4 regions of the Rhizobium sp. BK661 genome follow, and region 3 is predicted to be linked to each of the others. Evidence: predicted binding sites of a transcription regulator. Region 3 holds the regulator's gene; each other region holds the start of a gene.

Region 1 (3,036 bases), on a different contig from region 3:
CAGGTCGTTGGAGTCCATGACGCGTTCTGCAACGCGCTGGTTCTCGCGGAACGAGCCGGACTGTTTCAGGAGTTCGTCAACCAGTGTCGTCTTGCCATGGTCAACGTGCGCGATAATCGCGATGTTGCGAAGTGCCATATGTCTATATCTCTGAAGCTGGGGCGCCGCGCTGGGAGAAGGCGCCAATTTCATTTGGGCGGCTCATACAGTGTTTTTCGCGTTTGCGAAAGGGGGGAGGCCGGATTGCCTGCCATGCATGGACGTCAACTCGATATCTGCGGATCGAGCGTCGTCCGCCACAGCTCGGTATCGTTCCGATCCATCAGCCTCACGGTCAGTTGCTCGGTCTGCCCATCGATGTCGACAAGCCCGAAGAACTGCATGCCGGCCGAGGGCGGCAGGTTCTGCTCCGCACCGCCAGGTGCGGCTTTCATGAACTTCACCTGCGGCCCGAAAGTCATGTCGAGTTCCTGCTGACCATAGGTTCCGGAATGTAACGGACCCGCCACGAACTCCCAGAACGGCAGGAACTCATGGAACTTCGCCTTACCTGGATCGTAGTAGTGCGCAGCCGTATAGTGCACGTCGGCTGTCAGCCAGATCATGTTCGCTATGCCGGCATCGCGGATGAAGCGCAGCAGATCGGCAAACTCAAGCTCGCGACCGCGCGGGGCGCCATTGTCACCATTGGAAATCGACTCGCTGCCCGTCCGGTGACCGTAATCGTCCCAGATCACCAACCCGATCGGCAGATCGCAGGCGATGACCTTCCAGGTCGCTGTCGAGCGCACCAGCTCGCGCTTCAGCCACGCCACCTGCCGCTCGCCCAGAAGCCGACACTCCGGGTTTGGCTCGACATCCAGCCCATGACTGTTCGGGCCACGATAGGAGCGCAGGTCGATGAAGAAGACGTCGAGCAGTGGACCGTAGGACACCTTGCGATAAATCCGGCCCGGCTCATCGGCCACGTAACGAATTGGCGTCATCTCATGAAAGGCACGGCTTGCGCGGGATGCAAGCGTGGCGATCGATTTTTCCTTGTAGCGATCATCGTCGCGAAGGTCGGTCGAGGGCGACCAGTTGTTCAGCACCTCATGATCATCCCATTGATAGAACACCGGACAGACCGCGTTGAACGCCTTCACATGGTCGTCGAGCAGATTATAGGCCCACTGGCCACGAAACTGGTCGAGCGTCTGCGCAATGTCGCGCTTTGCTTCGGTGACGATGCGGTTCTTCCAGACACTACCGTCTCGTAGCCTGACCTCATCGGCAATGGGATTGTCGGCATAGATGGTGTCGCCGGAGTGGATCATGAAATCCGGCCGGTGGTAGGCGATCGTCGAATAGGTCCGCATCCCCTCGTCATCAATGCCCCAGCCCTGGCCGGCCGTATCCCCCGACCACGCAAAACGGATGTTGCGTTTACCCGCCGGCGCCGTGCGAAACTGTCCATGGATCGGCTCCGACAGATCGTTGACGTCCTGCAGGTCGGCCGCACGGAAGCGATAGAATATCTCCTGATCATCAGGGAGATTCTGGAGCAGCAACTTTCCCGCCAGATTGGTATCCGGCGTCACGTCAATGGGCGCGACGCGCACCGCATTGGCGAACCGGTCGCTCGTCGAATACTCGACATAGAGCCGTGCCGGCCGGCTCACCTGCGCCCAGACCACGCCCGAATTCGCATCGACATCGCCGGATTGCACGCCCGCAGTAAAGACTGGGCGACTGGACGAGCCGCGTGCGTAATAGGGCATCGCCAGCCCGGCCAGTGCAAATCCGCCAACGGCGCCCATGGATGAAAGGAAGCGTCGACGGGTCGTTTCAGTCAATGTCATGCCAAGGTCTATCCGGCTAACGGGAGGGCCGAACCTATGGCGGCTGTCATGTCATTCGCTTGAAGGTGGCATGACCGTTTTTCGAAACTTCAGCGACAGTTTTGTTACGAGAGCGCCGCTGGCGAGGCGCTATTCCGCCACCAATCCGCTGCGGCGAAGCAGCGTCAGCAGCAGAAGCGGCAAAAGCGTCGTGATGAGGATGGCGATGAAGGCCATCGCCATGCCGAGGCCAATCGACCCCTGCTCGAACTGCCGCCAGATGAAGGTGGCGATCGTCTGCATGCCGACAGGTGCGACGACGACCGAAGCCACCAGTTCGCGCGACGCAAGCGCAAAGACCAACAGCATTGCGGAAGCGAGGCTCGGAAAGACGAGCGGCAGGAGGATGCGGCGGAACGCAGTCACTCCGCTTGCACCAAAGACCCGAGCCGCGGCTTCCAGGCTGTCCCCGATCTGCTGGAATGCCGCCGTCGTGTAACGCACGGGCTGCGGCAGCAGGATGCAGCAATAGGCGAGAAGCAGGATAAATGCCGTGTTGTAGGGGGTCGCCGGCAGCCAGGGCATGTTCCAGGCAAGGATCAGGCCGACGGCAACAACGATGCCTGGCAGCGCATTCGGCAGGATCGTCATCGTGTCGATCGCCACGCGCCCGCGGATCTTCGTCTTGACCACAGTATAGGCGGCCAATACGCCGATGAGGCCGGTAATCAACGCCGTGCCGATGCCCAGCGAGAAGCTGTTGAGAAGCGCGCCCAGTGCACCGGCGCTGTTGTTGAAGACGGACAGGAAGTTCTCGACGCTGATGTTGTCGAGCGCCAGACCACCCGAGATCGTGCGCGACAGTGCGGTGAACAGGATCGAGAGCAGCGGCACGCCCGTCGCAAGGAAGGCGACGACGGCGAAGGCGATCATCACGGGAACCTTCATCGCCCCAAGCGGCCGCTTGTCCTTGGCAGCGGGTTTGCCGCCCACGGTCTGATAGGACCGCCGGGCAAGGATCCATCGCTGCAGCAGGAAAGTCAGCAGCGACATGACGACAAGCAGGATCGACAGGATCGCGGCCCCCGGCAGATCGATCGGCCAATCCGAGATCCGCAGGTCGATACCGGTGACCAGCACCTGGAAGCCGGCGCGACGACCAAGCGCTGCCGGCGTACCGTATTCCTCGATCGCTGCGGCAAAGACCAGCATCAGG
Region 2 (3,036 bases), 290 kb from region 3:
ACCAGACGGACATAGGGATCGTTTTCGAAATCGGCGAAGTGCTGCAGCACGTTGTCGGCGGAGACTTCGCAGCGCAGGTGGATCAGGTGCTCGGCACGCAGGCGACCTTCCTCCTCGGCCTTCTGGATCGCATCGGCCATCTCGCGCATTTCACCATGCTCGAAGCCGCCGTCTTCATCAGCACCCATGCGCAGGCAATCGAAAACCGTTGTGATGCCCGAGGTGACGATCTGGGCGTCGTGCGCCTGGATTGCCGCCGTCTTGTGCCAGCGCAGGCCGGGGCGCGGCGAATAGTGACCCTCGAGATGGTCCGTATGCAGTTCGACGAGACCGGGGATCAGGTAGTCGCCCTCGAAGTCTTCGCCGATATGAGAGCTGCCCGTCGAGATATCGGCGATCTTGCCATCGCGGACGAGGACCGATCCGTTGACGATCTCGTCTTCGAGGACGATACGCGCATTGGAAAAGACGGTTTCTTTGCTCATGGATCAGGTCTTTCAGCTTTCAGCGCCGGCAAGCGGCCACGAGGAATGAACTTTGAACGGGGCGCCCCGCGCCTCCTCGACGAATACGGCCAGGCCGGAGATTGCCAGCGGCCGGCCCGTGAAGGCCGAAAATCGCTCGGCCAGGATTTCCTTCATCACGCCCGATCGCTCGGGTGGCACCTTGCCGGTCAGGGTCATGTGGAAACCGAAGTCATCCATGACGTAGGGATAGCCCCAGCGCAGCAGATTGGCCCTCTGGCTTTCCGTCAGCTCCTCCGGCTTGCGGCGCGCGACATCGGCCTCCGAGAGCGCGGCGCGGAACGGTTCGAAGGACTTTACCACCTTCGCAGCGAAATCCTGAAGCGGCGGATGCAGGAAACCGGGGATCAGCGCGAAAAAGCGGCCGAGCTGGCCGAGCACCAGTTCCGGAATCTCGAAAGCAGGCGTGCGAGCGGCAAAATCCTCGACGACCGGGATCAGGTCCTTCTCGGTCACGGAGGCCGCCAGGCTGAACGGCGCCTTGATGGTCGCGTGGAAGCCGTAACGCCGCGGATCGGCGGTCAGCTCGAACTGTTCGCCGGCCGGCATCTCCGGATATTCGGGAGCCGGATAAGTTTCGCCGGTGAAGGCATCGCGGCCAAGCCAGAGCGAAGCCGTGCCGTTCAAAGGATGATCCTTCGGCGGCGTGAAATAGAGTGCGTAGCGCAAGACGCGTATCCTGGGAAATCGTTCCGAAAGCGGGCCGCAGTCTGCCGCGATTTGCACGGCAACTGCAAGGCCGGTTTCCGGCTAAAAGATTTCCGTGACAGAATGATGATGGCCGAGGCCGATACTCACATTTAATGTGTCTTCGTTCCCATCAGCCGGTGACGCAGGGCGTTCGAAGCCATGTCGAACAGGAACACCACCGTCAGGATCAGAAGAACCATGTAGGCGACGTTTTCCCAGTTTGCGTTGGTGCGCATCGATTCCCAGAGCTTGAGGCCGATACCGCCCGCGCCAACGGCGCCGATGATCGTCGCACCGCGGACGTTCGATTCCCACTGGTAAAGCGTCTGGCTGACAAAGACAGGAACGATCTGCGGGATGATGCCGTAGCGGTGCGTGAGCATCGTGGACGCACCTGTCGACTTGATGCCTTCGCGCGGCTTGTTGTCGATATTCTCGAGGCCTTCGGAATAGAGTTTGCCGAGCGTGCCGGTTTCCGTGAGGAAGATCGCGCCGGAGCCGGCGAGTGGACCGGGGCCGAAGGCGCGGGTCAGAAACAGCGCCCATATCAGCATGTCGACCGAACGCAGGAAGTCGAAGGAGCGCTTCAGGACCTGATTCAACAGCCTGTTCGGCGTGATGTTGCGCGCCGCCAGGAACGCGAGCGGGAAGGCTGCCAGCGCACCAAACAGGGTGCCGAGGAAGGCCATGACAATGGTCTGGAAAAGCTTTGTCCAGACATCGCCATGCTGCCAGGCGCTGTTGTGCCAGATATTGTCGAAAGCAAGCGACAGATTGGATTGACCGGGCTTCAGTTCCGGACCCGAAACGATCAGGCTCAGGACCTCGCCGGCCGGCTTGTCGAAGAACGGCGATTGAGTGTCGAAGACGAAATTCGCCCAGCCGAGGAAGCGCTTGCGGATCTTTACGCGGTCGGCGGAGATGCTGACGTCGCCGGCAAAGCCGAGATCGGCAAGAACGTTGTCGTCATAGACTGTCATCCAGCTCGGGACGGGGCCCACGACCTTCGGCGCACCGCTCGACAGTTCGACCGGGACAGCGATGCCGTGGGCCGTGACGACGGCTTCGGTCTTCGAAACCGTGACCGTGCGGCTCTCGCCACTCACCGAAACCGAGACGCTGCCATCCGGGTTGTTGACCACCCAATCGGGATGCGGGTTGTCGCCCAGCGGCGAGAAGCGCGGATACTTGACGGTGATGCCGGTATCGCCGATGCGGAATTCCGGCTGGACGTCGTAGCTTACCCACTGGCTGAGATAGAGGCCGACACGTTCCCAATGCGCTTCGGCCAGCAGCTTCGGCAAGTCGAAGAACCAGGTGGCGTAGACGCCATAAAGCAGCGTCGCGATGACGATCATCAGGCCGCCGAACCGCTGACGGAAGGAACGTTTGAAGTAGTCCGGATAGCGGAGTTCGATTTCATGCATCCGGTTGGCGTCGATCACCGTCATGGCGGACCTCAATGCTGCAGAAGGAAGGCATGCTCGCCGACGAGGCGGCGGCGCAGCCATGCGGAGAACTGGTCAACCGCGACAATGGTGATGAAGAGCAACAGAACCAGTGCCACGGTCTTGGCACCGAAACCGCGCGAGATGGAAAGCTTCAGCTCCTCGCCGATACCGCCGCCGCCGACGGCGCCGATGATGGTGGAGGCACGGACATTGACCTCCAGGCGAAGCAGCGCATAGGACATGAAATTCGGCAGAACCTGCGGCAGCGCGGCAAAGCGGACGCGCTCGGCCCAGCTGGCGCCGACGGCCTTCATGCCTTCATCCGGCTTCATGTCGATATTCTCGACGACTTCGTAGAAGAGCTTTCCAAG
Region 3 (3,036 bases):
ATGGGCTCGATAAGGATCGCGGCTGTTTCGCTCGTGATGGCGGCACGAACGGCGTCGAGATCGCCGAAGGGAACCTGATCGAAACCGGGCGCCTTGGGACCGAAGCCTTCGAGATATTTCTCCTGGCCGCCAGCGGCGATGGTCGCCAGCGTTCGTCCATGAAAGGCGCCTTCAAAGGTGATGATATGGAACCGCTCGGGGTGGCCCTTGGAATACTGATAGCGACGCGCAGTCTTGATCGCGCATTCCAAAGCTTCCGCGCCGGAGTTCGTGAAGAATACCTTATCGGCGAACGTCGCATCGGTCAGACGCTTCGCGAGCGTTTCCTGGCCCGGAATCTCATAAATGTTGGAAAGGTGCCAAACCTTGTCGGCCTGCTCCTTCAGGGCGCCGACGACATGCGGATGACCATGGCCAACGGAGGTGACGGCCACGCCCGCACCGAAGTCAAGATATCGCTCGCCCGTTTCGCTGATCAGCCACACGCCCTCGCCTCGCTCGAACCGCAAGGGGGCACGAGAGTAGGTATCGTAAAGCGCGGCTTCAGCCATAGCGCGATCTCCTGTCATTGATCATCAGCGGCCGGACTCCGGCTAAGGAAGGCGGGCCTGAAAATTAAAAATGCCGCCTTTCGGCGGCGAGCAGCACTATTTACTTTTCGCACTGCAATGTCAACAAAACTGAGCTTTTGCTGCATGCGTCAAGCTGCCATCCCGAGGCGTCCGACCTATCAACAACTAATGTTGCAGAAATGACTCTGCCGTCCAGCAAGTTGGGGAAAACTCCAAATTCGATTCGCCGGGATTCAACCGACTCTTGTCACGGAGTCAGCCTCACACTAGGTTAAAACTCAATTACTAGACTGCATGCGGCGGAACTAGTCACCAAAATCGAGCAAGCGTTTCTTGCCTCGGATACGTCCGGGGCAACGGTGAAGGATTCTGCCTACACCAACGCTAATAAGGCGGAGACAGGGGCATGAACTGGACAGACGAGCGCGTTGAAAAACTGAAGAAGCTTTGGTCCGAAGGCCTGAGCGCCAGCCAGATTGCAGCACAACTTGGCGGTGTAAGCCGTAATGCCGTCATCGGCAAAGTCCACCGTTTGAGTTTGCCCGGCCGTGCCAAGGCCGGAGGCTCGACGACGACCGTCCGGACACCCAAGCGCACGACATCCGCACCGCGCGCTCCGAACTATGCATCTCGCGTCGCCACGCGCACCGTCACTCGCCAGCAGGGCGCGACGATGCTCAAGGAAGAAATCGAGATCGATGCGATCGAGGAAGTCCGTTATCGTCCGGCCGCAAACGTGGTCGTTCCGATTTCGCGTCGCCTGGGCCTGACGGAGCTGACCGAACGCACCTGCAAGTGGCCGGTCGGCGATCCGCTGAAGGACGACTTCCACTTCTGCGGCTGCGAGTCCCCGGACAACTCCCCATATTGCACGTACCATCAACGCATGGCCTATCAGCCGGTAAACGAGCGCCGTAAGGCCGCCAACCGGGTCGCTTGACCCGGAAGCCGGATAAGGACCAAAGAAAACGGGCCCTCGCGGGCCCGTTTTTCATTTGTGAAATTTTATGAAAGTCGCGCAGGCTTTCCGGGGAAAGCCTAGGCTTCCATTGAATATCCGGCGCCGCGAACGGTGCGGATGACGTCCTGCATGTTGGAGAAGTTCAGCGCCTTGCGCAGACGACCAACATGGACGTCGACGGTGCGTTCGTCGACATAGATGTCATGACCCCAGACGCCATCGAGCAATTGCGAGCGCGAGAAGACGCGGCCAGGGGACGCCATGAGGAATTCGAGGAGCCGGAACTCGGTCGGACCAAGGCGAACTTCGCGGCTCTTGCGATGAACGCGATGCGTCTCGCGGTCGAGCTCGATATCGCCGCACTTCAGGAGCGTGGAGAGCACTTCCGGTTTGGCGCGGCGAAGCATCGCCTTGACGCGAGCAACGAGCTCCGGCGTCGAAAACGGCTTGACGACGTAATCGTCGGCACCGGTGGAGAGGCCGCGAACGCGTTCGCTTTCCTCGCCGCGGGCCGTCAGCATGATGATCGGCAGGCGCTCGGTCTCCGGCCGCATACGCAGGCGGCGGCAGAGTTCGATGCCGGATACGCCAGGCAGCATCCAATCGAGGATCAGGATGTCCGGGGTCCGTTCCTGCAACCGGATCTCGGCCTCGTCGCCGCGCAGGATGGTATCGACCTCGAAACCTTCAGCCTCAAGGTTATAACGGAGAAGCACGCTCAGTGCTTCCTCGTCTTCAACGACTGCTACTTTTGGAATCATTCGTTTCGGTCTCCTGGGGGCGCGGTCGCGGAAGGATTATTCGGTGACAGCGCCGACGGTGTTGGCGGTATCGTCCTTCGGACGTTCGCCTTCCGGCTGAGCACCGGTGGCCATGTAGTAGATTGTCTCGGCAATGTTGGTGGCGTGGTCGCCGATACGCTCGATGTTCTTGGCGCAGAACAGAAGATGTGTGCAGCTGGTGATGTTGCGCGGATCTTCCATCATGTAGGTGAGCATCTCGCGGAACAGCGAGGTGTACATCGCGTCGATTTCCTCGTCGCGCTCACGGATCGACTTTGCCTTGTCGGCAGCGCGGCTCGTATAGACATCGAGGACTTCCTTGAGCTGGACGAGCGCCAGTTCGGAGAGGTGCTCAAGGCCGCGGGCAAGCTTGCGCGGGACGCCGGCGCTCTGCACGGCGATAACGCGCTTGGCGGTGTTCTTGCCAAGATCGCCGACGCGCTCAAGGTCAGCGGCGATGCGGATCGAACCCATGATCTCGCGAAGGTCGGCGGCCATGGGCTGGCGACGGGCGATGGTAACGATCGCCTTGTCACCAACCTCGCGTTCGGCGTGATCGAGGATCACGTCGTCGGAGATGACCTTCTGGGCCAGGGCCGTGTCGCCGTTGACAAGGGCGCGAACCGCATCCGAAACCATCTGCTCGGCCAGGCCGCCCATTTCCGAGATACGGCGCGTCAGAAACTTCAAATCATCGTCATACGCAGAAAAGATATGTGTC
Region 4 (3,036 bases), on a different contig from region 3:
ATCGTATTTCCTTTCAGAGTGTTACGGCGGCTTGTTTCCAAACCGCTCGAAGGAAACACGCCCTCCTTTGATCTTCTTTCGAGGATCCGACAGGATCATCCTATTACGCGAACAGGACAAATCCACGGGACATGTCAAATGAAACACCGGACATCTCTGCCCGGTGCTGCGCGGTCTTTAGGGCGAAGTCGCTGGAATGTCAATCACAATTCCACGCCCTCGCCCCTCAATAACCCCGATGTGCCAGGCTTGGGAGCTTACTTGGCGCTCGCCGTTTCGGTCTTCAGGCCGAGTGCGTCGCTGATCGTATAGAACAGATCCGTCTGGTCCGTCAGGCCGGTGACATTGGCGGCACGCGGTCCAAAGGCAGCGATACGCAGCTGCGAGCCGGTGTGACCCTGATCGTCAGCGTCGTCGGAGTTGCCGTAGCTCACGGCCATGACAGCGCCGTCCTTCGTCATCAGCGCTTCCGTCAGGCCCGGAGCCTTCGTATCGGCATCGACGATCTGGCTGGCGTGCGCATGGTCGGCGGTGACGATAACGAGCGTGTCGCCGGCTTCCTGAGCGAACTTCAGCGCTTCCTGAACGGCTTCGTCGAGATCAACCGTCTCGCCAATCTGCCCGCACGGATTGGCGGCATGATCCTGCTTGTCGATCGAGGCGCCTTCGACCTGCAGGAAGAAGCCCTTCTCATTTGTCCGGAGCAACTCGATCGCCTTCGACGTCATCTGTGCCAGCGTCGGGGTTGCTGCCGTGCGCTTCTCGTTCGGCTTGCAGACGACAGGTTCCTTCTCGACATTGCCGTAGTGGCTGGCCTTCGGGCCTTCCCAGCGAACAGGCATGTTGCCCTCGGCAAACAGGCCGAGCACCGGCGCGCTGTCGTTCGCCTGCTTGACAGCCTGGAGCTCGTCGAGATTCGAGACGATCTTGTAACCACGCTCCTCGGCCTGCTGACGAAGCGTCTTGTCCTTCCATTCGCCTGCCTTCGCGGCTTCGGCGAAGCTCTTGGCGCCGCCGCCGAGCGTCACGTCGGCGCGTGCATTGAGCAACTGCTCGCTGATCGATCCCTTGCCGCCGTTTTCAAGCGCGTTCGTCGGGCACTTCTCGGTCGTGGACAACGGGCTGTAGCACTTGCGCTGGGTCACGTGTGCGATCTGGACTGCGGGCGTCGCATCCTGCAATTCGGCCGTCGAGACGTTGCCCGTGCCGATGCCGGCGGCCTTTGCCTTTTCGAGGAGGGTTTCGTGCGCCTTCTCGTGAATGTCGACGCCGATTGCGCCGTTATAGGACTTAACACCGGTCGCCCAGGCGGTGCCCGAGGCAGCGGAGTCGGTGACGTAGGTCGGCTTGCCCGTCTTCTTGTCGAGCGAATAATGCGTGTACTGGCCGGTGACCGGCAGCGCATCAATGCCCTTGAAATACTGGCCGGCGCCAACCGCGTAGTTGCGCGCGATGGTGATTTCGGAATCGCCCATGCCGTCGCCGATCAGCAGGATGACGTTCTTCGGGCGTGTGTCGCTCAGCGCCGCGCGATAGGCTTCGGTGATATCGCCGGAAAGGCGGCGTGCGCCACCAGGAGCACTCAGATCGGCGCTTGCCGCGCGCTGCAGAAGCTTGTTCGCTGCATCGTCGGCATAGCCTGGCTGAATGGCGACGGTTGCAAGCAGGCCGCCGACGACAAGGCGCAGCAGCGGGTGACGAACATTGTTTCTCATGACCGAGATCTCCTTTTGATAATCCGCATCGACCGCATGGGTCGCGCGCCTTATCCACCACCCGAATGAAGCTCTTGTGACAAAAGCAACTTCTTCGTGTGACATTTGAGATCGACTATAGACCGAGCCGATTACCCGCGCTCGATCCAGTCTTCATTCCGCTGCGGAGCGCATTTCATCCGCATCGGGCGCGTTGGCATCGCCGGGGGCTGTCTGGCAATTCATATCGGGGAACGCGACGATGCGCTTGCCGGCGAAATCCGTGTGGACCACGACCGTCCCCTGCTCCTCGAAATAGCCGAGCAGACGTCGCGCCCGCCGGGCCGAATGAGTGCCGTAAGCCCGGGCAATCCGCGCATCGGATGGGCACGGCTCGCCGCAGACCGCAGCCTTTGCCAGCATCAGGAAAACACCCTGCAGATCGTCGGTGACACCCGAAGAGAGCGACAATGCCGTTGCCCAGGCCTCGGTCTCTGCCGTGGCGGCATCCACGCCGGAGCGAGAAATCGCCACGCGGCGCCGAAACTCCGGCAGGGACATCGGAGGGCCCGGGACCCGGCGCATGCGAAGGCGCACAAGGAAGTCCTGATAAAGCACCGAATCCGTTCGGAATCCCGAGCTTGGATCGTCGAGTATCTCGTGCAGCACCGCCGTCAGCCTTTCCTCGCGCTCCTCGGCGGACAATTCGGGCTGAGAGGAACGCGCCTCCGAGACGGGCGCCGAGGCAGCAGGCGCGGACCGCGACAGTTCGGCAAGAATGTCGGTGGTCGGACGTGGCGCCGGCGGAGCACGGCGCACGATTGGCCTCTGGAACTCCTCTGGATCCGGCGTGAAGATTAGGTCCTCGACGTCCTGCGGGGCATCCGGCAGCGGCATGAGCTTCGGACTCGAGGAACGCGCGGAGGTCTCGACATTGCCGATCTGGATTGGCAGTGGGCGACGTGACAGAGCTGGCCCGAGCGCAACGAAATTGCCCCGCTTCAGATCGCGGAACATTTCCGCCTGCCGCCGATCCATCCCGAGCAGATCGGCCGCACGCGCCATGTCGATGTCAAGGAAGGTGCGGCCCATCAGGAAGTTCGAGGCTTCGGCGGCCACGTTCTTGGCAAGCTTTGCCAAGCGCTGCGTCGCGATCACCCCTGCAAGACCGCGCTTACGACCGCGACACATCAGGTTCGTCATGGCGCCGAGCGACATCTTTCGCGCGTCGTCGGAAACTTCGCCAGCGACCGACGGCGCGAACATCTGCGCTTCATCGACCACCACGAGGACCGGATACCAGAACTCGCGATCGGCATCGAACATGCCATTGAGGAAGGCT

What was found. The regulator PhoB, encoded in region 3, activates phosphate uptake and scavenging genes when phosphate is short. The targets are predictions, from matches to a motif close to TGTCATNNANCTGTCAT.
Region 1: the regulator PhoB is predicted to act here: its motif matches at 1,934-1,950, upstream of FHX16_RS07285 (alkaline phosphatase).
Region 2: the regulator PhoB is predicted to act here: its motif matches at 1,288-1,304, upstream of FHX16_RS01375 (DUF1045 domain-containing protein).
Region 4: the regulator PhoB is predicted to act here: its motif matches at 1,781-1,797, upstream of phoA (alkaline phosphatase).

What each region holds. Positions count from the first base shown of each region.
Region 1 is NZ_JANTYT010000002.1:198,219-201,254, forward strand. Features, by position in the region: gene typA (translational GTPase TypA) at 1-138, opposite strand, end outside; gene FHX16_RS07285 (alkaline phosphatase) at 264-1,841, opposite strand; gene FHX16_RS07290 (iron ABC transporter permease) at 1,971-3,036, opposite strand, start outside.
Region 2 is NZ_JANTYT010000001.1:281,274-284,309, reverse strand. Features, by position in the region: gene FHX16_RS01380 (alpha-D-ribose 1-methylphosphonate 5-triphosphate diphosphatase) at 1-485, opposite strand, end outside; gene FHX16_RS01375 (DUF1045 domain-containing protein) at 498-1,193, opposite strand; gene phnE (phosphonate ABC transporter, permease protein PhnE) at 1,325-2,665, opposite strand; gene phnE (phosphonate ABC transporter, permease protein PhnE) at 2,674-3,036, opposite strand, start outside.
Region 3 is NZ_JANTYT010000001.1:571,127-574,162, reverse strand. Features, by position in the region: gene FHX16_RS02785 (aspartate aminotransferase family protein) at 1-551, opposite strand, end outside; gene FHX16_RS02780 (GcrA family cell cycle regulator) at 979-1,512, shown strand; gene phoB (phosphate regulon transcriptional regulator PhoB) at 1,611-2,294, opposite strand; gene phoU (phosphate signaling complex protein PhoU) at 2,331-3,036, opposite strand, start outside.
Region 4 is NZ_JANTYT010000004.1:307,290-310,325, reverse strand. Features, by position in the region: gene rpsD (30S ribosomal protein S4) at 1-2, opposite strand, end outside; gene phoA (alkaline phosphatase) at 258-1,715, opposite strand; gene FHX16_RS12160 (ATP-binding protein) at 1,869-3,036, opposite strand, start outside.